DNA from 3 places in the Luteipulveratus mongoliensis genome. Region 2 is predicted to be linked to each of the others. Evidence: predicted binding sites of a transcription regulator. Region 2 holds the regulator's gene; each other region holds the start of a gene.
The links. The regulator LexA, encoded in region 2, represses DNA repair genes until DNA is damaged. The targets are predictions, from matches to a motif close to TCGAACANNTGTTCGA.
Positions count from the first base shown of each region.

Region 1: a site for LexA is predicted at 3,424-3,439, ahead of VV02_RS06075 (LysM peptidoglycan-binding domain-containing protein). Genes of this name have one in related genera too.
Region 3: a site for LexA is predicted at 3,069-3,084, ahead of VV02_RS24860 (HNH endonuclease signature motif containing protein). Genes of this name have one in related genera too.

Region 1 is NZ_CP011112.1:1,294,390-1,301,814, reverse strand. It holds gene VV02_RS06090 (hypothetical protein) at 1-472, opposite strand, end outside; gene VV02_RS06085 (response regulator) at 555-1,235, opposite strand; gene macS (MacS family sensor histidine kinase) at 1,241-2,389, opposite strand; gene VV02_RS06075 (LysM peptidoglycan-binding domain-containing protein) at 2,681-3,370, opposite strand; gene VV02_RS25895 (LemA family protein) at 3,695-4,567, opposite strand; gene VV02_RS06065 (S1 family peptidase) at 4,846-5,613, shown strand; gene VV02_RS06060 (YbhB/YbcL family Raf kinase inhibitor-like protein) at 5,679-6,218, opposite strand; gene VV02_RS06055 (sirohydrochlorin chelatase) at 6,229-6,948, opposite strand; gene VV02_RS06050 (uroporphyrinogen-III synthase) at 6,945-7,425, opposite strand, start outside.
Region 2 is NZ_CP011112.1:3,710,360-3,717,784, reverse strand. It holds gene VV02_RS17650 (NAD-dependent protein deacetylase) at 1-686, shown strand, start outside; gene lexA (transcriptional repressor LexA) at 734-1,453, opposite strand; gene VV02_RS17640 (LysM peptidoglycan-binding domain-containing protein) at 1,721-2,113, shown strand; gene nrdR (transcriptional regulator NrdR) at 2,545-3,051, shown strand; gene VV02_RS17630 (vitamin B12-dependent ribonucleotide reductase) at 3,075-5,978, shown strand; gene VV02_RS17625 (MMPL family transporter) at 6,222-7,425, shown strand, end outside.
Region 3 is NZ_CP011112.1:5,214,950-5,222,374, reverse strand. It holds gene VV02_RS24875 (lysophospholipid acyltransferase) at 1-1,112, opposite strand, end outside; gene VV02_RS24870 (hypothetical protein) at 1,266-2,018, opposite strand; gene VV02_RS24865 (DUF6318 family protein) at 2,180-2,803, opposite strand; gene VV02_RS24860 (HNH endonuclease signature motif containing protein) at 3,088-4,428, shown strand; gene VV02_RS24855 (ABC transporter substrate-binding protein) at 4,670-6,220, shown strand; gene VV02_RS24850 (ABC transporter permease) at 6,231-7,178, shown strand; gene VV02_RS24845 (ABC transporter permease) at 7,175-7,425, shown strand, end outside.

The sequences.
Region 1 (7,425 bases), 2.4 Mb from region 2:
TCGCGGTGTCGAGCGCTTCCAGGTTGGCCCGACCGCCGACCAGACCGTCGAGCCAGCCGAGCATGACCTCATAGGGCTCGGGCGGCGGCGCCATCCGACGGAGCCGTTGGTCGGCCAGCCGCCGGATCTCGCGGTCATGCTCATCGGCGTACTCCAGGAACCGGGTGCCCGCCACCGGCCCTGAGGTGATGTCGACGACGCGACCATCGACCAGGCTGAGCTGCGTCAGCCGACCCCGAACGCCGTCCGGCTCGGGCATGAGGTCGTCGTACGACAGGGGCTCGGACCGACTGCCCGGGCCGGCGCCGTACGACCCGCTGTCGTACGAGCTGCCGCCGTACGAGCTAGCGCCGTACGACCCGCTGCCGTACGACCTCGTCGGCCCCTCGTCGTAGCCCAGGTCCTCATAGCCCCAGGGCTCGACCCAGGTGGTCTGGCGGTCGTACATCGAGTGGATGTTGTCGTCGGGCATGCGCCCCTCCTGCGTCTCGTGGGTAGGGCGCCCACGCTGCCAGGAGCGAGCCTTGCGGCTCCGAAGTTATCCACAGGGCCGGTCAGTCGAGGCCCTGCTCGATCGCATAGCGGGCCAGCTCGACCCGGTTGGCCAGCTGCAGCTTGCGCAACGTCGACTGCACGTGGTTCTCGACCGTGCGGTGGCTGAGGTTGAGGCGGGTGCCGATCTGCCGCGCCGTCAGACCCTTGGCCACCAGCCGAAGCACCTCGGTCTCCCGCTCGGTCAGCGTCGGCAGCGCGGGGCCGTCGGCCGGTGCGGGCGCCGTCGACATCCGGCGGTACTCGCCCAGGACCAGGCCCGCCAGACCGGGCGTGAAGACCGCCTGCCCGGCGGCCGTAGCGGTCACCGCGTCGATCAGCTCGGCCGAGGAAGCGGACTTCACGAGGTAGCCCGACGCCCCGGCCTTCACCGCCTCGAGCACGTCGTCCCGCTCGGATGAGGCCGACAGCACCAGCACGTGAGCATCCGGCGCGACCTCGAGCACGGCAGCCGTCGCCTCGGCGCCGTTGCCGTCGAGGAGCTGCATGTCCATCAGCACGACGTCCGGCGACGTCGCGGCGGCCCGACGCGCCGCCGCCTGGACGCCATCGGCAGTGGCCACCACCTCGAAGCCGGCCGCGTCCAGGTCACGGCTCACTCCGTCGCGCCACATCGGGTGGTCGTCGACCACCATGACCGTCACCCGAGACTCGTCCTCGCCGACCTGCCCTGGATCTCCCACCCTGGTCACTTCCTTCTCGGGTCCACGTCGCGCTGGCGTGGGACGCGCAGCTCCCACTCGGTGCCCTCCCCTGGCGCGGTGACGAGCACGGCGGTGCCGCCGAGCTCCTCGATCCGCCCCTGGATGGACTTGCTGACGCCCATCCTGCCTTCTGCCTCAGCCTCTCGAAGTCGGCCCTGCGGGATCCCGACGCCGTCGTCTCGCACCGTGACGACGACCTCGTCGTCCAGATCCTCGACGAGCACGAAGGCCCGGGCCTCGGGTCCGGCATGCCGTTCGACGTTGGCCAGCGCCGTACGCACCGCACCCTCCAGCGCCTCCGCATCCCGTCGCGGAACCAGCACGGCGGACGCAGGGGCGGAGACATCGACACCGGACGGCGCGACGCCACGCAACAGACGTCGTACGTCGACCGAACCTCCCGGGCCATGAATCGGCGTCGCCTGCTCGGACAGGAGGACCCGAAGGGCCTGCTCCTGCTCCCCCGCCAGCTCGGCCAGCTCGCCGAGCTCGCCCGGAGCGCCGGCGCCGCGACGGCGCATCAGCGCCAGCACCTGCAGCACCCCGTCGTGCACCTCACGGGCCAGCCGCTCACGCTCGGCGGTCGCGGCCCGGATGCGGATGGCTTCGGCCACCTGCTCGTTGGCCCGGCGGACCGCAGCGGCGGCCACCCCCATGGTGAGACCGGCGGTCACGAGGACCGGGACGGTGGAGTCCTTCAGGACGTTGGGCAGGTCGTTCGTGGCGGACAGGCTCGCCAGCCCGACGAGCAGCCCGCTCCCCACACCGGCCCACGGCCCCCACAGAGCGGCCGCCGACAGCACGGCGTTGGTCACCCAGATCGTGGTGGGCAGCGGCTGGTGCTGGCTCCAGAACTTCTCGTCGCTGACCAGCCGGCTCGCGTACAGCAGCGCAATCGCCACGGCATGGTCGGCGATCACGATCTCGGCGCGGTGCCGGCCGGCGGTCAGGGCCACGACAGCGACTCCGGACCAGACCACCAGGAGCGCGATGAACGTCCAGCTCAGCCCTGGGCGGGTGTGGAACTGATCGGAGGAGATCTGAGTGGCGACCGCGTAGATCACGGTAGCGATGCGGAAGGCCTGGGCAGCGCGCCACAGAGGGCGGGTGGCCTCTTCGTTGTCTTCGCGCATGAGCCACATCATGGCCCGAACATGCAGAAGGGGCCGGGCGCCCCCCGACGCCCAGCCCCATCACCGACCCCTCGGCTTGTCACTGCTACTCCCATAGACGCATTGACCCCTCCCCAAGGTTGCGTCGGAGGGCAGAGAAGTTGAAAGAAGTCTGGGAAGTGCCTCAGGACGGGCATGGCAGGCCGGCCGACCCCGGCCTACGGGCACAGTCGGGCGGACGCTCGACGGCCGGCTCGGGACATGCGAAAGCCCCAGGAAGCACGAGGCTTCCCGGGGCTTACGCGCGAGAGATCACGCAGGCAGGTGCAGGACCTGGCCGACGAAGATCAGGTTGGGGTTGCTAACGGTCTTGCTGTTAGCGGCCCACAGCTGGCGCCAGCTCGAGACGTCGAGACGCTCGGCCAGCTTGGAGAGGGTGTCGCCGGAGCGCACCGTGACGGTGTTGCCGCTGGCCTTGACCGACGGGGTCGCGGGAGCGGAGTGCTTCGGGGCCGCGGCCTGGTGACGCACGACCTTGCGCTCGGTCTTGGCGGTGTGCTTCGGCGCAGCCTTGACGGTGCGCTTGGTCTCGACGCGCTTCTCGGTGCTGCGCGAGGAGCGGTCGATCGAGGAGGCGGAGCCGCCGTTGCCGCTGGTCAGGCCCGCACGCTTGGAGCAGACCGGCCATGCGCCGGCGCCCTGGCCCGCGAGAACGCGCTTCGCAACGCGGATCTGCTCGGCCTTGCTGGCGTTCTGCGGGGAGCCGCTGCCGCCGTAGGCGCGCCAGGTCGACTGAGTGAACTGCAGGCCGCCGTAGAAGCCGTTGCCGGTGCTGATGTTCCAGTTGCCACCGGACTCGCACTGTGCCACGCGGTCCCAGACGCCACTGTCCGCGGAAGCGGAGCCAGCGGTGCCGGCCGAGACCGCAGCTGCGGCCGCGGCGCCGGTGACGGCGAGAGTGGTCAGACGTGCCTTGCGGTTGCTCTCGGTACGAATGAGCAAGGTGTTTCCCTTCGGTGTTGCCGCCTCGCGGCGCACGGCACCAGGCGCACCCGTCAAACGGGTGTGCCAGCTGCGTGTGTACGCCGCCCCTCGAAAATGGCTCCGGAAGTTCCGGTTACGCGCCCTCAGGAGGGTTCGGCGGGGGCGCACCAGTACTCGGTCCTGATCTTGGGGACGGACCGAGTACGACCGTGAGGTCAGGGGGTAACCGTCCGGTAGCACCAAATCGTTACCCGAAAACACCCAATTGTGATCGGCATCACACAGATGAGGAGCCTGAAAAGCCCTCCGAAGGTATATGGAAACCCGCTCTGACCAGCGGTTTCAGGGCTGCTGCGGCGGTTGGAACGGCGGATTGCCCTCAGCGGGCGGAATCGGCGCCTGCGGCGTCACGGGCGGCTGGCCATACGGCGGCTGATCCTGCGGGATCTGGCCCTGCTGAGGTGCCGCAGGAGGCACCTGACCGGGGGCCGCCTGAGGTGCCTGGGGCGCCTGAGGCGTCTGCCCGGGGCCGGCCGGAGGTGCCTGGCCGGGGCCAGCCGGCGTACCGGCCTGGCCGAACTCCACGGACGAGGGCTGGACCGGCGAACCCGCATCAGCGATGGTCGGCGACCCCGGGCCACCCGCACCCGAACCCGCGCCGAAGCTGATGTTGGGAGCATTGCGGGCCTGGTCCTCGACCTCGAAGTACTCCTCCTTGCCGATCTTGGCGAAGCCGGCGATGACGTTGGTCGGCACGGTCTCGACCTTGGTGTTGAGCTCGCGCACATTGGCGTTGTAGTAGCGCCGGCCAGCAGCGATGCGGTCCTCGGTGGAGGACAGCTCGGCCTGCAGGGAGAGGAAGTTCTGGTTGGCCTTGAGATCGGGGTAGGCCTCCGCCACCGCCATCAGGCGGCCCAGGGCCTGGGTCAGCATGTTCTCGTTCTGCGCGGCGGCGGCCGGCGTGGAGGCGCCTGCCATGGCCGCGCCACGGGCCCGGATGACCTCCTCGAGCGTGCCGCGCTCGTGGGCGGCGTAACCCTTGACCGTCTCGACCAGGTTGGGGATGAGGTCGTGCCGTCGCTTGAGCTCGACGTCGATCTGGTGCCAGGCCTCCTGCACCAGGTTGCGCAGCTTGATCAGGCGGTTGTAGGACATGACCGCCCACAGGACGAGCAGCACCAGCACCACGACGATGCCGATCAGGACCCAGACCATGGCAATACCAGCTTTCTCGGGACTTGAGGACTGGCGCCGAGCCTAGTCAAGCGCGAGGCCCCAGCAGAGGTCATCCACAGCGCGCCCTCGGTCGGCGGTATCAACCACGTACGACCGGGGGCCAAAGCACCGCACGCCCTCAGGCTCACCCACCCATGGATCACCTGCCGCCTCGTGATTTACATGACTGGTCGGTTTTACGGTAAGAATTACCATTGTCCGTGATATCGCGGGCCGAGCACCACCATGTGACCGCATCACACCAAGGGGAGAGCCCGATGAGATCTCGCATAGCACTCGGCGTCGTAGCCGCTGTCGGACTGGCCGCACTGAGTGGCATCGGACCGGCGCAGGCTGTGATCGGCGGCGAGCCAGTTCAAGAGCCGTACTCATTCATGGGTTCCATCAACCGGGACTCGCAGCACAACCACGTGTGCGGCGCCTCGCTGATCGCGCCGCAGTGGGCGGTCACCGCACGACACTGCATCATGAACATCGACACCGGCGTGTACAACACTCCCGACCAGCTGCATGTGCGGTTCGGCAGCCTCAGCCTGCTGGAGGGTGGCGTCTGGGCCGATGTTGCTGAGATTCCGACGCCACCGGGCAACCCGTTCCCGGGCTACGGCACGGACATCGCGTTGCTCAAGCTGAAGGAACCGATTCTGAACAAGCCTGTCCAGATCGCGCCGACCGTCAGCGAGGGAGAGACCCGGCTGGTCGGCTGGGGACGTCAGTGCGTTGGTGACACCGCTGCTTGCCCACCGTCGATCACCTTGAACCAGCGTGACATTCCGCGTCTGCCGGACCTCGACTGCTGGCAGGGCATCATTCACGTCTACCAAGAGAACTGCTACAGCCCCACGAGCTCGAAGTGGGACTCGGGCGGTCCGGCTCTCACCAAGGTCGACGGTCAGTGGCAGCTGGTCGGGGCTGCGAGCCGTCTCGTCCAAGACGATGGCGACGGCCAGGCTCCAACGATCTATACCGACGTGGTCGCATGGCGAGCCTGGATCCGCGAGACCACCGGGATCCCGACCCTGTAGTAGGACGCATCTCGCCGGTGGGCTTTTGGACCTCCAAAGCCCACCGGCGCCCTCGCCAGGAGCCCTCAGCGCTGGTAGGTCACCGTGAGGGTGGCGCGAGCGATCTCGCAGTCCAGGGCGGCGAAGCTGACGAACGCCGCGGCGTCGTCCGACTCCAGCTCCAGGTCGGCCTCGTTCAGGGCGTGCACCGTGAAGATGTAGCGGTGCACGCGGTCTCCGGGCGGCGGCGCGGCACCCATGTAGGCGTTGGCCCCGCCGTCGTTGCGCAGCTGCACTGCGCCCTCGGGGAGGCCCGCACCGCCCTCAGCGCCGGCATCGGCCGCCAGCTCGGTCACGGTCGCGGGAATGTCCCCGGCGAGCCAGTGCCAGAAGCCGCTGAACGTCGGCGCATCCGGGTCGAAGCAGGTGACGACGTAGCTCTGCGTCTCGGCCGGCGCTCCGGACCAGCTCAGCTGGGGGCTGCGGTTCTCGCCACCAGCGCTGGAGGCCACCTGCGCCGCCGGCATCGCCTGTCCGTCCACCAGATCGGTGCTGGTGACGACGAACGTCGCCGGTGCTGGGTGGAGGTCGTTGGGGTTCGGCGCGAGCGGCCGGTCGAGGTTCATGGTCGCGAACCTAGCCAGACGCTGGCCGAGCGTCACCACCATTTCGGCCTAGGCCAAAGGGGTCGCCCGCGCGGGCGAGGACCTGCTCCACCACGAGGGGATCAGCCCCGAGCGGCTCCGTCACCAGGTCGGCACCAGCACGCAACAGCTGGCTGTGGAAGTGACCACGCCCCAGAAGATAGGAGGCCACCACCACGCGTACGCCAGGTCTCGCCTCACGCGCGCTCGCGACGGCCGTCGGGACATCGGGCTGCGCCGCTGAGCCGTACGCCGGCCGCACCGGCCCCTGCCAGCGTGCGGCGAGGAGCGCCACCATCGCCTCGGCATCGTTGGCCGCCTCCGAGCGCGAGGAACCGGCCGCCGCGAGGACGACCTCGTCATCGGGCGTCGCGCCGACCTCGACCAGTCGGTCGTGCAGGACGTGAGCCAGCCGCTCCCCAGGTCCGAGCGCAGGCGCGGCCCGGGTGCCGGCGTACGCCTCGACGACACCCGCGATGTCGACCCTGACGTGATAGCCCGTGCTGAGCAGCAGCGGGACGATCAGGGGCGGACCATCCTGCGTGTGCACCTGGGCGACGACATCGGCAAGGCTCGGCTCCTGAACGTCCACGTAGGCGACCTCGACCCGGATGCCGGGACGCGCCGTACGGACTGCGTCGAGAATGTCGAGGACCGTACGCCGCCCGTCAGGGTCAGCAGTCCCGTGAGCGCACAGGACAAGTGGTGTCATGCGTCCGTCACCGCGAGGCGGTAGCCGCGCTTGACCACTGTCGCCACGAGGTCGCGCGACCCGAGCCCTTCGCGCAGCCGCGCGACGGCGACCTCCGCGGTGTGCAGGTCGCTGGAGCAACCCGGGAGCGCCTCGAGAATGTCCGTGCGCGACACGACGCTCCCGCCCGCGGCGGCCAGAACCCTCAGTGCCGCAAGGGAATTGGGCGACAGCGCGAGGACCTCGCCGTCGAGCACGGCCGCTCCGCGGAGTACTCGCAGCTCACCCTGCGCGGTCAGCACCCGCAGCCCGCGACGCTCGGCGAGCTCGCGGACGAGGGTGCGTACGAGAGCGCCGAGACGGAAGCGGTCCGGGATCAAGGCACGGATGCCGACCGAGTCGAGCGGCCCGGCGGTGACCGTGCCGACTGCCGCTGCCACGACCCCGTCAGGCGCGTTGAACGCCGCGATGACCTGAGGCAGGACCTTCTCGGTGCGA
Region 2 (7,425 bases):
CCACCGAGCTGTTGGCCTCGCCGGAGGCCCGACAGCGCTACTGGGCGCGCAGCTACGTCGGCTGGCGACGCTTTGAAGGCGCGCGACCCAACGTCGGTCATCAGGTCGTGGCTCGGCTGCAGGCCCGAGGTCTGCTCGGCACCGTCATCACTCAGAACGTCGACGGGCTGCATCAGCAGGCCGGCTCGGTCGACGTGCTCGAGCTGCACGGCTCGCTCTCGCACGTCGTCTGCATGCAGTGCGGCGAACGCTACGACCGCGAGGTCATCGACGAGCGGCTGACCCAGGCGAATCCGACCTTCGATCGCGAGGTCGGCGGTGAGATCCGACCGGATGGTGACGTCGTACTCCCTGACGAGCTGGTCTCGACCTTTCGCGTCGCGACCTGCGTCGTGTGTGGTTCGGACAAGCTCAAGCCGGACGTGGTGATGTTCGGGGAGGCCGTGCCAAAACCGTTGGTGGAGAAGTGTTTTGGTGTGGTCGAGCAGTCGGATGGCCTGCTTGTCCTCGGGTCTTCGCTCATGGTGATGTCGGGCTATCGGTTCGTACGACGTGCGTCTCGCCTCGGCCTGCCGGTCGCGGTTCTCACCCGCGGTCGTACGCGCGGGGAAGCCGAGACCACGATCAAGATCGAGACTCCCTTGGGAGAGACGCTGACCCATCTCGAGCAGGCACTTCCTCAGTAGTCATCGGCATCCCGCGAGATGGAGAGCGGGAGGCCGATGACAGCTGGTCAGACCACCCTGCGCAGGACGGCGGTGACCTTGCCGAGGATGGTGGCCTCATCGCCGTCGATCGGCTCGTAGGCCTCGTTGTGGGGCATCAGCCACACCTTGCCTCGGGTGCGCTTGAACGTCTTGACGGTCGCCTCGTTGTCGAGCATCGCTGCGACGATGTCACCGTTCTCCGCGGTCTGCTGCTGGTGAACGACGACCCAGTCGCCGTCGCAGATCGCCGCATCGACCATCGAGTCGCCGACCACCTTCAGCAGGAACAGGTCGCCCTCGCCGACGATCTGCCGGGGGAGTGGGAAGACATCCTCGACGACCTCCTCGGCCAGGATCGGGCCGCCCGCTGCGATCCGTCCCACGACGGGGATGTAGGACGGCTCGGGGCGCTCGTCGTTGATGCCGGTCTCGTCGATGCCGGACTCGGCAGCTGCGCTGACCGGACCGCCGCGGTAGCCGCGGTCGCGCTTGCCCATGTCGGGTGACACGACCTCCATCGCCCGGGGGCGCATCGGGTCACGCCGCAGGTAGCCCTTGCGCTCCAGCATGGACAGCTGGTGCGCGACGGAGCTCGGAGACGTGAGGCCGACCGCCTCGCCGATCTCCCGCATGCTCGGCGGGTAGCCGCGGCGGTCGATCGAGTTGCGGATGACGTCCAGCACCTTCCGCTGACGCGTGGTCAGCGCGTGGCTGTCGGGCTCCGGCAGCTCGTGGATCTTGGCCATCTGGTGGTCCTCGTTCCCCGTCTTAGCGCGGCCAGAGCACCGTCGCGCAAGGCGATGTCAGTGGTCGCTGGTTGAGTCTCGATCTGTGAGCCAAGCCTATGAACTTCGGACACAGTTCTCAAACACCTGTACGACGCATGTCGCGGGTGGCGGAGCTGGCGGACGTTCGCGGTTGGTCTCGACTTCATCGAACACCCGTGCTATACATCGTACAAGCGTTCCATCGCACATGTGTTCGGATCAGCACAGCAGAGGTTGGAGGAGATCATGAGCGCGGTCATCGCCTGGGAGCATCCGCAGAGCTCGACGCCCACCGTGCGTCGGCGCCACCTGACGGTGGTGCCCGATCCCGAGCCGGTGATGAGCAGGGCGAGGGGGCCGCGCCTTCGGCTGACGCCGCGCGGTCGCCTGATGCTCCTGCTGGCGGGAGCGCTGGCCGTGCTGGGTCTGGTCACAGCCTCCGTCGCCGCGGCGTCCTCGCCTTCCACCCCACCGACTCGGGTGGTGACGGTTGAGCCGGGTGCCACGCTGAGTGAGATCGCGCAGGCTGAGCTTCCTGGACTGCCGGTCCACGAGGGAGTGGCCAGGTTGCAGCTCGCTAACCGACTGAGCTCTCTCCAGGTGAGCGCCGGCCAGCGGCTGGTGATCCCGCAGGGCTGACTTCGCACCACGCGTCGTGACGGCCGGGCCATCCACCGCGTGGTGGACGGCCCGGCCGTGGCGCGTTCGATGGTGGTGCGGCGTGGGTGGCGACCGGTACCACCGATCGCCGCGCGACACGCCGGATTCGGACATTGCGACACGCCCACCGCAGGTCCCTGACCTGCAGTGATCTGACTGCTGGACAACCCAAGGCCGACGGATCTTGCACCTGGGCGCCAGGCGTCTTACGATCCCTATATCTAGTAGTTACACCGCTGTAAGTCGTCCACATATAGTCCCCAGGTCATCCACCGGATACCCACAGGTTTATCCACAGGAAGACGCGGAGGGACACCGTCAGAGCACCGTCTCCGGGCATTCCTATGCCCATTTCGGTGTTGACCATGACGGGTGAGGGCGGCGTACGACGTATGTGGAGAGGAGCCGCCATGCACTGCCCGTTCTGCCGTCACAACGACAGTCGAGTGGTCGACAGCCGCACCAACGAGGACGGCACCTGCATCAAGCGGCGGCGACAGTGTCCGAGCTGCGGCAAGCGGTTCTCCACGATGGAGAACGCCAGCCTGACCGTGGTCAAGCGGTCCGGCGCCAGTGAGCCGTTCAGCCGGGGCAAGGTGATCAGCGGCGTACGCAAGGCCTGTCAGGGGCGACCGGTGAGCGATGACGACGTCGCGCTCCTGGCCCAGCAGGTGGAGGAGTCGATCCGGGCCAAGGGTGTCGCGGAGATCGACGCGCACGACGTCGGCCTGGAGATCCTCGGCCCACTCCGGCTGCTGGACGAGGTCGCCTACCTGAGATTCGCCAGCGTCTACCAGGCCTTTGAGTCCCTCGAGGACTTCGAGGCCGCGATCACGCTGCTGCGGGTGGAGTCCGACACCGAGCACGGACCCGAAGACATCACGACCACTGTCAGTGGTCAGCGAGACGATCAGTGAAGAACGAGAGAGGGAGAGTCGCCATGACGGAGACGACGCGCGCGCAGTCACAGGCTCGTCGCAAGAGCAAGGGTGTAAAGGTCGAGCGGATCTACACCACGCCCGGCGTGCACCCCTATGACGAGGTGACCTGGGAGTCGCGTGATGTCGTCCAGCAGAACTGGAAGACCGGCGAGACGATCTTCGAGCAGCGCGGTGTCGAGTTCCCCGACTTCTGGTCGCTGAACGCCTCCACCATCGTCACGACCAAGTACTTCCGCGGCGCACTGGGCACGGACGTCCGCGAGAAGAGCCTCAAGCAGCTCATCGACCGCGTGGTGCTGACCTACGTCAAGGCCGGCAAAGACTTCGGCTACTTCCGCAGCGACGAGGACGCGGAGCTCTTCGAGCACGAGCTGACGTGGACGCTGCTGCACCAGGTGTTCGCGTTCAACTCACCGGTCTGGTTCAACGTCGGCACCAAGAGCCCGCAGCAGGTCTCGGCCTGCTTCATCCTGTCCGTCGACGACTCGATGGACTCGATCCTCAACTGGTACAAGGAGGAGGGGTTCATCTTCAAGGGTGGCTCCGGCGCCGGCCTCAACCTCTCCCGTATCCGCTCCTCCAAGGAGCTGCTCTCCAGCGGCGGTACGGCTTCTGGTCCGGTCTCGTTCATGCGCGGCGCTGACGCGTCGGCCGGCACCATCAAGTCCGGTGGCGCCACCCGACGGGCGGCCAAGATGGTCGTCCTCGATGTCAACCACCCCGACATCGTGGAGTTCATCGAGACCAAGGCGCGCGAGGAGGACAAGATCCGCGCGCTGCGCGACGCCGGCTTCGACATGGACCTGGGCGGCAAGGACATCACCTCCGTCCAGTACCAGAACGCCAACAACTCGGTCCGCGTCAGCGACGAGTTCATGCGTGCGGTCGAGGAGGGCAAGACGTTCGGCCTCACCTCCCGCAGCGACGGCTCGGTGATCGAGGAGGTCGACGCTCGCGAGCTGTTCGACAAGATCAACAAGGCCGCCTGGGAGTGTGCCGACCCGGGCCTGCAGTACGACGACACGATCAACGACTGGCACACCAACCCGGAGACGGGCCGCATCACCGCGTCCAACCCGTGCTCGGAGTACATGTCGCTGGACAACTCCTCCTGCAACCTGGCGTCCCTGAACCTGCTGAAGTTCCTCAAGGACGACGACACGTTCGACACCGCGACCTTCCAGAAGGTCGTCGAGCTGGTCATCACCGCGATGGACATCTCGATCTGCTTCGCCGACTTCCCGACGGAGGCCATCGGCAAGACCACCGTCGACTACCGCCAGCTCGGCATCGGTTACGCCAACCTCGGTGCCCTGCTGATGGCCACCGGCCACGGCTACGAGTCTGAGGGCGGTCGCGCCCTGGCAGGTTCGATCACCTCGCTGCTGACCGGTGCCTCCTACAAGCGGTCAGCAGAGATCGCCGCTGTCGTGGGTCCGTACGCCGGATATGCCCGCAACGCCGAGGCTCACAAGCGCGTCATGCGCAAGCACCGCTCGGCCAACGACGAGGTCCGCACGCTCGATGTGATGGACGGCGACATCCACCGCGCGGCCACCAAGGCCTGGGCGGAGGTCATCGAGCTCGGCGACAAGCACGGCTACCGCAACGCGCAGGCCTCGGTGCTCGCGCCGACCGGCACCATCGGCTTCATGATGGACTGCGACACGACCGGCATCGAGCCGGACTTCTCGCTGGTCAAGTTCAAGAAGCTCGTCGGTGGCGGCTCGATGCAGATCGTCAACCAGACCATCCCGCGCGCCCTGAAGAAGCTCGGCTACCAGCAGGAGCAGATCGAGGCGATCGTTGAGCACATCGCTGACAAGGGCCACGTCATTGACGCGCCCGGTCTGAAACAGGAGCACTACGAGGTCTTCGACTGCGCGATGGGCGAGCGTGCCATCAGTGCGATGGGCCACGTCCGGATGATGGCTGCTGCGCAGCCGTTCCTCTCCGGTGCCATCTCCAAGACGGTCAATCTGCCGGAGACGGCCACGGTCGAGGAGATCGCGGAGGTTCACCTGGAGGGCTGGAAGCTCGGCCTCAAGGCGCTGGCGGTCTACCGCGACAACTGCAAGGTCGGCCAGCCGCTGTCCGACGGCGGTTCGACGGCCAAGGGCAAGAAGGCCGCAGGCGAGGCCGGCGTCGAGAAGGTCATTGAGTACCGCCCGATCCGCAAGCGTCTGCCCAAGCGTCGCAGCAGCCAGACCACGTCGTTCGCGGTCGGCGGTGCGGAGGGTTACCTCACGGCCGGCACGCACGCGGACGGCGAGCTCGGCGAGATCTTCCTGAAGTTCGGCAAGCAGGGCTCGACCCTCGCGGGCGTCATGGACGCGTTCTCGGTCGCCGTCTCTGTCGCGCTCCAGTACGGCGTGCCACTGGAGACCTACGTCGAGAAGTTCACCAACATGCGGTTTGAGCCGGCCGGGATGACCGACGACCCGGACATCCGGATGGCGCAGTCGATCATGGACTACGTCTTCCGTCGCCTGGCGCTGGACCACATGGACTTCGAGACCCGCTCGTTCATCGGCATCCACACGGCCGAGGAGCGTGCACGTCAGCTCGAGACCGGTTCGTACGCCGATGCGACGTCGTCGGAGGAGTCCGGTGAGGACGTCGCCGGAGAGTTCGAGTCGTACTCGCAGTCGGCGGCGCCGGCCTCGGCCAAGAAGGCTGACCCGGTCGAGGACGAGTCCGTCGACACCGACGTGAAGTCAGGGTCGGGTGCGGCTGACGTCCGAGAGGTCTCGGCAGAGATCCACTCCTCGGCGGACCTGCTGGAGAAGTTCCAGGGCAAGGCCGCGGACGCGCCGATGTGCATGACGTGCGGCACCAAGATGCGTCCGGCTGGCAGCTGCTACGTGTGCGAGGGCTGCGGTAGCACCAGCGGCTGCAGCTAGAACGATCCGATAACCCACGGACCGGGCACCACCATGACGACATGGCGGTGCCCGGTTCTTGGTGTGTTCGAGAACCGGCAAGACAAGGCCGGGGAACACGAAATTTGGCGCCTGTCACAAACGCCGCGACATGCTGGGCGTTGCGTACGATGACGGGCGAGCTTTCTCCGCAGCTACGGCCTTCGATTCGGCTTGGGCGTGCGGATCCTTTCCCCGCCGGCGTGACCGACACGAAAGCGATTCATGGCTTCCTTCCTTTACAAGATCGGCCACTTCTCCTACCGCAGATGGTGGGCCGTACTCGCGGTGTGGATCATCGCGATCGTGGCCATCGCCGGAATCGGTTCAGCGGTATCCAAACCGTTCAAGGACGATTTCAACCTTCCGGGCAGTCAGGCCGTCAAGGCGCAGGAGGTCTTGCAGAAGAAGTTCCCGGAGACCGCCAGCACTGACGCCGCAACGGCCACTGTCGTCTTTCAGTCGACCAACGGCCAGCGGCTCACTCAAGGCACAAATGCTGCAGCGGTGGACAAGGTGATCGCCAAGCTGCGCGAGATTCCCCAGCTGAGTGCTGCTGAGCGCGCCGCGATCGTCAACCCGACACGGGGGCCGGGCGCGGCCGAGACGTTGAGTCCGGACGGCAAGGTCGCCGCTCTGCCGATCACGCTGACGGCCAAGCTGAGCGGAGCCGATACCGGAGTCACCGATCAGACGATCGCGGCGATGACCGCTGCGAAGAAGGAGGGTCGGGCCGCCGGGATCAACGTGGAGACCGCCGGGTCGGCCAACGAGGCCGTCTCCGAGCCGCCGGCCGAGCTCGTCGGCGTCGGAGTGGCTCTGATCGTCATCATCATCACGTTCGCCGCTCTGCTGTCCGCGCTCATGCCGCTCGGTGCAGCGATGATCGGTATCGGGCTGTCCTCGTCGATCATCGCCATCGGCACGTCCTTCTTGACACTCGGCACCTCGACGACCGGTCTGGCCACGATGATCGGCCTCGCGGTCGGTATCGACTACTCCCTCTTCGTCATCTCGCGATACCGGTTCGAGACTCAGGGCACGACCGACTACGCACATGCGGCAGGTGTCGCGGTGGGCACGGCCGGGTCGGCCGTGGTCTTTGCCGGCGCGACCGTCGTTATCGCGTTGTGCGCCCTGTCCCTCACCGGAATGTCGTTCCTCTCGCAGATGGGTCTCGGCGCGGCGGTGACCGTGGTTCTCGCGGTCCTGGTTGCGCTCACCGTGCTGCCGGCGCTCCTTGGTCTGTTCAAGTCCATCATCTTCAAGCCGCGCGTTCCGTTGCTGTGGGTTCCGGTCAAGGTGCATCGCCGAACCCTCGGTCAGCGCATCGGCACGGCCTTCACCAAACATCCGCTGCCGTACCTTTTGGCGGCCGTGGCCGTCCTGGTGCTGGCAGCCCTGCCCCTCTCCAAGCTGGAGCTGGGAC
Region 3 (7,425 bases), 1.5 Mb from region 2:
TCGATGGTCTCCATGACCTCGCCCAGGCTGAGCGCCCGATCGACGCCGAGCATGGCCAGACTGACGATGGCGGTCGCGGTCACCGGCGTCGCGCGGTTGATGCGGTGGCAGGTGTCGAGGGCGATGCGTTCGACCAGGTGGGGCGCCTCGCCGGCGCTCAGCTCACCCAGCCGGTCGCGCAGCGAGAACGGCTCACCGAAGTCGAGGTAGGCGCGGCCGAGTCGCTGCCGCTGATCGCGGGCGAACTGGACGAGCCAGCGCAGGTCCTCGGGACGCTTATTGCCGCCGCGGGCCTCGGTCGTCATCCGGGCGACCTCGTGCAGCTGGTCGTAGACGATCGAGACGGGTACGACGAGCGCGTCACCGTGCGCCTCCGCGCCGGTCCCGTCGCTGGCCTGGTCGAGGGCGTCCACGGCGTCCACGACGTAGCGCATGATCCCGAAGACCGGTGGTCGCAGCTTGCCGGTCCGGGTGCGGCCGCCCTCGATCGACCAGGCCAGGTTGGCGCGGTTGCGGACGAGCTGACCGATGTACGCCCGCAGCGCGCCGCGGTAGACCGGCAGGTCATGCGTGTCGCGGCGGATGAAGATGCCCCCGGAGCGGCTGACCACCGAGCCCATCGGGAAGAAGTTGAGGTTGGCGCCCGCGAACGTGAACGCCGGTGAGATGCCGCGCGATGCCAGGACCTCGGGCACCATCGCGCCGTCGAGGTAGGAGCGGTGGGAGAACAAGAACAGCAGCGACGACTGGCGGTCCAACGAGCGCAGCCGGCTGATCGAGTCGTCGTCCACGAAGACGTCGTGCGCACGCATCATCCACTGGCCGAACTTGCGGAAGCTCTCGCTGGCCCGGTCGCTGTGCGTCGCGGACATCTCGCGGAGGTACTGGGCGGCCTCTTCGCGGACGCGAGTCTCGTCCTGCCCGAGCTTGGCCGCGAGGGCGGACATCGTGTCGTCGTACGCCGGATCGACGAGCAGCTCGGCGACCTCACGGGAGTCCGAGGCGAGCGGCGTCAGACTCTCTCCGATCAGGCCGGCGTGCTGCAGCACGCCGCGCGCATGGACACGGTCCAGGGCACCAGTGATCGCAGCGGACTCGGGTACGACTCGCATGGGACCTCCTGGTACGCCGTGTGCAGAGCGTCACGGTGCGGACAGTCTTGTTGACTCACCGGTAACGGTCAATGGGTTGGCCGTCTGCGGCGGACTCTCCCGCCGGTCGAGTAGGGCCGGAGCTTGCGGAGGCCCGTATCGAGACCGTGGACCTCACTCGTTGACGAGACGGTTGGTCGCGGTCACGATCTGCAGCTGCTGCGCGGGTCCGGCGATCGGCAGCGTGCCAGGTACGTCGACCCACTCACCTTGTCCGCCGATACGGAACTGCCCGCCGTACGTCGCTGTCGTGCTGACGCTCACCGAACCCGGGTTGTTGTAGGCGTGCTTGATGTCGCCGGTCGGGTAGGGCCCGCCGAGTGAGGTGGTGGTCGCCGAGGTGCCGTCGCCGAACGTATAGGTCACCTTTTTGAACGTCGGCTTGATGTCGACGCGCTGTCCGACCAGCGTGACGGTGCGGACCTCGTCGGGCTGATTGCCCGTCGCCGGCCACGTCACCTGGAAATAGGTCGGGAGAGTCACGAGGGTCCGATTGCCGACCGGCTGGATCGAGAGCGTCGGTTTGGCGAAGGGCGTGTGCGTCCACGCGGCTTTGATCATCGCGATGGTCAGGCGGGGTTTGGCCGGCGTGCCCGGGACCTTCTCCGGCCAGCACGTCGAACCGACGAGCTCCCACGGGCCCTTGGTGTCGTCCGGGCCGAGCAGGCGGCGATAGACGCGGGAGTACGGGCCGGTCGCGTGGACCTGCTGCATGCACATGGTGAGCGCGCTGCCGCAGCCGTAGTCGTTCGGGTTGTCCGGGCTGCTGCGCGGACAGGCCATCGGGGTCGTGTACTCGTACGGGACCGGTTGCCCGCCGCCTTTACTGCCCTTGCCGCCGGGCCACGGCCCTTTGGTCTTGTACACGTACGTCGGTGGCAACCCGTTGTATTGGCCTCCGTTGCCCTGACATGCCTGCCCACAGTCAGATGGTGGTGGCGGCGTGTCAGCGCGGGCAGGACTCGTCAATAGAACAGCTGAGAGCGCTACTGATCCGGCAAGTGCCGTAAGCGAAACCGTGGTGGGCCTCACGCCGCTTCCTTTATTTCTTTGACTCGCCAGCCGTCGGCTGCCCACCTGAGGAAGTAGACGGCTACGTAGTCGGCAGATGCGCGCTGGGTGCGTGACGTTGTGCCGTCGCGGCCGATCACGGGAACGGTCGTCGCGTTGAATCCGACTTGGATGACCATTCCGCTTTCGCCGGTGATCCGGGTAGCGCGTGACACCAGGAGAAGTGGAGCCGAGTACCTTTCTCCGTTCTCCTTGAGGTACTGGATGCTTCCGGCGAAGGCGGTGCACGATTTGCAGCCGGGCAGCCCGAATGGCTCGATGACCCCAGTCTTTGGTGCCATCCGAGTGTGATTGACCTGGTTGATGTAGTGCTTGGTGAAGGCGATGGCGGCGGCTTCGGTGTTGGCACGGGCATTGGCGGGGACGCCGGGCAGTCCGGGGCCGAGTGCGGACGAGGTCGGTGAGGCGGACGTACTGCTGGCCGGAGGTGACGAGGGCGCGGACGTCGTCGAGCTCGCAGACGACGTGGGAGTGCTGCCACCCTCCGAACCGGAGTCGTCGCAACCGGTGAGGAGCGTCGTACCGACGAGTGCAGCCAGCGCAACGCTGGTCGCGGTCGCGCGGAAAGGGCTGGCCTGCATGGATGTTCCCCCTGTGGTTCGGGCAATGCCGACGTGAGTATGCCGAGCCGTCCGCACGCATGGGGCATTGCGAGTCGGACCAATGTCGGTCGGCTCACGGAACGGGGCGATGCGCATGCGCCCATCTTGGTGGCCCCGCGCACGCTGTGCCGTTGTCCACAGGAGCCGCCTCCGACGAGATTGTCGGCTCGCGCCGCCTGACCTCTCGACGTCGGAAGCCGTTGGTGCTGCTGGTGACTGGTGGCTTGGAGGAGGTTGTCGGTGGTCGAATGTACGTTCGATGCATGGCCGTTCAACCGACTGATCAGCAGCCTCGAGGAGAGGCGATGGTCAGTGCTGCCCAGGCTGCGGTCGAGTCCTTGGATGTGATCGACGGCGACGGGCTGTGGTCGTTGTCGGGAGTCCAGGTCGAGGAACTGCTGGCGCTCACGGGTGCAGCGCGTGCCGTGCTGGACCGGGTCGAGGTCGCGGTGCTGCGTGAGGGCATCGGCCGGGGTCTGCATCGGGAGCACGGCTTCGGGGTCGTGGACTGGGTGGCCACCGTTCAGCGCCGCGGTGTCGAGGCGCGGGTCGGGTTGCCCCCGGATCCGTCGCACGTCTCGCGGGTCAACCGGGTCGCGGCTGCTGCAGACCGGACGGCAGCGCGGCCGGTGTGGGAGGCGTTCGTCGCGGGCGCGGTGGGTCTGGGCAAGGCTGATCAGCTGGTGCGGTTCGTGACCGACGTCGCGCCCGTGGCCGAGCCGGCGCCGCTCGCGGAGACGGTCGACATCCTGGTGGGGGCTGCTGCTGAGACTCCTGAGCGCGCGGGCCTGACACCGCGCGAGCTGCGGGTCGCGATCGGTCGTGCCGGTCAGCTGTTGAAGCCGGAGCGCGATCTCGATGCGGAGCAGGATGCTGCCGGGCGTGGTCGGGCCTTGTTCAAGCAGGCAGGGCCGGCGGGTCTGGCGGAGTATCGAGTGCTTCTTGATCCCGAAGGTGCCGCGACCATCGACGCTGCGATCGCCGGCTTGTCCGCACCGGTGCCGGGTCCCGACGGCGAACCCGACCCGCGCCCTGCCGCCACGCGTCGTGCGGACGCTCTCATCGAGGTCGTGCGACGAGGCGTCTCCGCGCCGGGCGAGCAGCCGAAGGCCGCTAAGGCGCAGGTCGTGGTCACGCTGCCGTGGGAAGAGCTGGCCGAGGATCTCGGCCGAGCCGGGGTTCGGGTGGGAGCCGGGGCAGGGGTTGCCGCGCGCGCTGGGGCCGGCACGACCGCGACCGGCGAGGTGCTGTCAGCGCAGGTCGTACGCCGGATGGCGTGTGATGCGGGGATCGTGCCGATGGTCCTCGGCTCGGCCGGTGAGGTGCTTGATGTGGGTCGCGAGGTGCGGTTGTTCACCCCGGCGCAGCGGCGGACGCTGTGGCAGCGAGATCAGGGCTGCACCTTCCCAGGGTGCACGATCCCGGCGCAGTGGTGCGACGCGCACCACGTGGTCTGGTGGTCGCGCGGCGGCCGCACAGACCTGGCCAACGCGGCGTTGCTGTGTCAGCGGCACCACACGCTCGTCCACCGCCGCGACCTGACCGCGGCCATCAGCCCGACCGGTGTTGTTTGGCGGCTGGACCAAGCCGTTGGCCATACCTGACGCCGCCGCCCCTCAGCCCGCCGAACGTGGCGGGCTCAGTCGCATGCCCGGGCCCGCGCCGCCCAGCCCCGCCCCGCCCAGGCCCGCGCCGCCCAGGCCCGCGCCGCAGCGGCGACCCGGCCGGGGGCTGACTCAGGTTTTCCAAAGTGTGACCCGCGACGCGCTGCGCGACCGGGCGGCGTACGCCATGCTTGGCTTTCGATGCGGCGCGAGGTGGCGTCGCCCGTGACAAGGAGTCTCGATGTCCCTCCGTCGTACCCGAGTTGTGGTGGCAGTGCTGGGCGTCAGCCTGGTGGCCGGATGTTCGGCCGGCTCCACCAAGGACGACCAGACGGGCAGCGCGCCGACCACCAGCGGATCAGGTGCGCCAGGGTCGAGCGCGCCGAGCGGACCGAGCAACGACGGCATCACCATCGGCCTCATCGCTGAGCCGGCCAGCCTCGACTTCACCAAGAATGATGGCGCCGCGATCCCGCAGGCCGAGCTGGGCAACATCTACGAGACGCTCGTCAAGCAGGACCAGAACGGGAAAGTCGTCAACGGACTCGCGACCAAGCGGTCGGTCGAGAAGGACCGCAAGACCTACACGTTCGACCTGCCGGCCAACGCCACCTTCTCCAACGGAACGCCCCTCACCGCGGACGACGTCGTCTACTCGATCAACCAGGTCAAGACGAAGTGGACCATCGGTCTCAAGGCGAAGATGGACCCCGTCGCGTCCGTGAAGGCGCTCAGCCCGACGAAGGTCCAGGTCCTCCTCAAGCAGCCCAGCAACAACTGGCTGTTCGACATGACGACTCGCATCGGCGCGATCTTCCCCAAGGCCGGCGGCGACCTCGCCAACAAGCCGATCGGCTCCGGCCCCTACACGTTCACCAAGTGGGCGCGCGGCGACTCGATCGTGCTGACCCGCAACGAGAAGTACTGGGGCACCAAGCCGCACTTCAAGACGGTGACGCTGAAGTACTTCAAGGACCCGACGTCCCTCAACAACGCGCTGCTCTCCAAGACGATCAACGTCGTCAGCACCGTGCAGGCGCCCGAGTCGCTGTCGCAGTTCTCGCCCGACAAGTACCAGATCATCGAAGGCACGACTAACGGCGAGATCGTCCTGTCGATGAACAACGCGCGAGCACCGTTCAACGACAAGCGAGTTCGTCAGGCGGTCCGCTACGGCATCAACCACAAGGGCCTCATCGACACCTGCTGGGCCGGCCATGGTGAGCAGATCGGCTCGATGGTCCCGCCGACCGATCCTTGGTACGAGGACCTCACCAAGGTGACGCCCTACGACCAGCAGAAGGCCAAGGACCTGCTCAAGCAGTCAGGCAAGGCCGGTACGACGATCCGCTTGCGTCTCCCCGCACTGCCTTATGCGACCGCTTGCGGTCCGGTCGTGAAGAGCATGCTCGAGCAGGTCGGCTTCAAGGTGAAGCTCGACACCCTGGAGTTCCCCGCGGCGTGGCTGAGCAACGTCTTCACCAACGCTGACTACGACATGTCGATGATCAGTCACGTCGAACCCCGTGACCTGCCAACGGTTTTCGGCGACCCGAAGTACTACACCAAGTTCTCCGACCCGCAGATGCAGACCTACCTCAAGGCGGCTGACTCCGGCACGGAGACCGATCAGGTCGCCAACATGAAGAAGGCAGCACGGCTCCTCGTGGACGACGCAGCCGCCGACTTCCTGTTCCTGCTGCCCAACCTGATGGTCGCCGACAAGGGCATCACCGGACTGCCCAAGAACGCCATCACCGAAGGCTTCGACCTGGCCGCGCTCAGCCGCTGATGAACCGCCGATGATCCTTCGTCTGCTGACCAGGCTCGGCATTCTCATGGCGAGTCTGGCCATCAGCACGGTCGTGGTGTTCGCCTTCATGGTCGTGCTGCCAGGCAACCCGGCGCGAGTTGCGTTGGGGGTCAACGCATCTGACGACGCGGTGGCTCAGCTGGAGCGCGACTACGGCCTGGATCGACCCAAGGTGACGCAGTACTTCGACTGGGTCGGAGGGCTGCTGCACTTCGACCTCGGTACGTCCTACATCTCGCGTGCCGCGATCGGCCCGCAGGTCGCCGATCGCCTGCAGGTGACACTCTGGCTCGTTGCCACGTCGATGATCGTCGCCGTGCTCATCGCGGTGCCGCTCGGCATCCTGATGGCCGTCCGCCACCGCAAGCTCTCGGGCCTCGTGCTCTCGGCGCTGTCCCAGCTTGGTGTCGCGATCCCGGCCTTCCTCGCGGGCCTGCTGCTGGTGGCGCTGTTCGCGGTCCGGCTCGGCTGGCTGCCGGCCAACGGCTGGACCGCGCCCGCCGACGACCCGGTGATGTTCCTCAAGCAGCTGGTCCTCCCGGTTGTCAGCCTGGGCATCGTGCAGGGCGCCCTGCTCGCCCGATACGTACGATCCGCGGTCCTCGACGTGATGCGCGAGGACTACATCCGTACGGCGCGCGCCAAGGGTCTGCGGCCCATGCCCGCCCTCGTACGCCACGGGTTGCGCAACGCGGCGATCCCGGTGGTGACCGTGCTCGGACTGCAGCTCTCGACTCTTCTGGTCGGCGCCGTGGTCATCGAGCGAGTCTTCGTGATCCCGGGCCTCGGCTCGGGTCTGCTGGACGCCGTCGCCAACCGGGACCTGTTGATGGTGCAGGACATCGTGGTGCTGCTCGTGGCGGCAGTGCTGATCGTCAACTTCGTCGTCGACGTGCTCTACCTGGTCATCGATCCACGTCTGCGGAGCAGCCGATGAGACGCCTCAACCCGAGCCTCATCGCCGGGGCCGTCCTCGTGGCCGCCGTGGTCCTCCTCGCCCTGATCTCGTTCGTCTGGACGCCGCAGGATCCCGGCCTCGTCGTGCCCGACGACCGGCTCGCCACACCATCCGGCGCGCACTGGCTCGGTGCCGACAAGCTCGGCCGAGACGTCTTCGCGCAGATCCTGGTCGGCGCCCGGACGACACTCTTCGTCGGCATCGTCTCGGTCGGCATCGCAGCCGT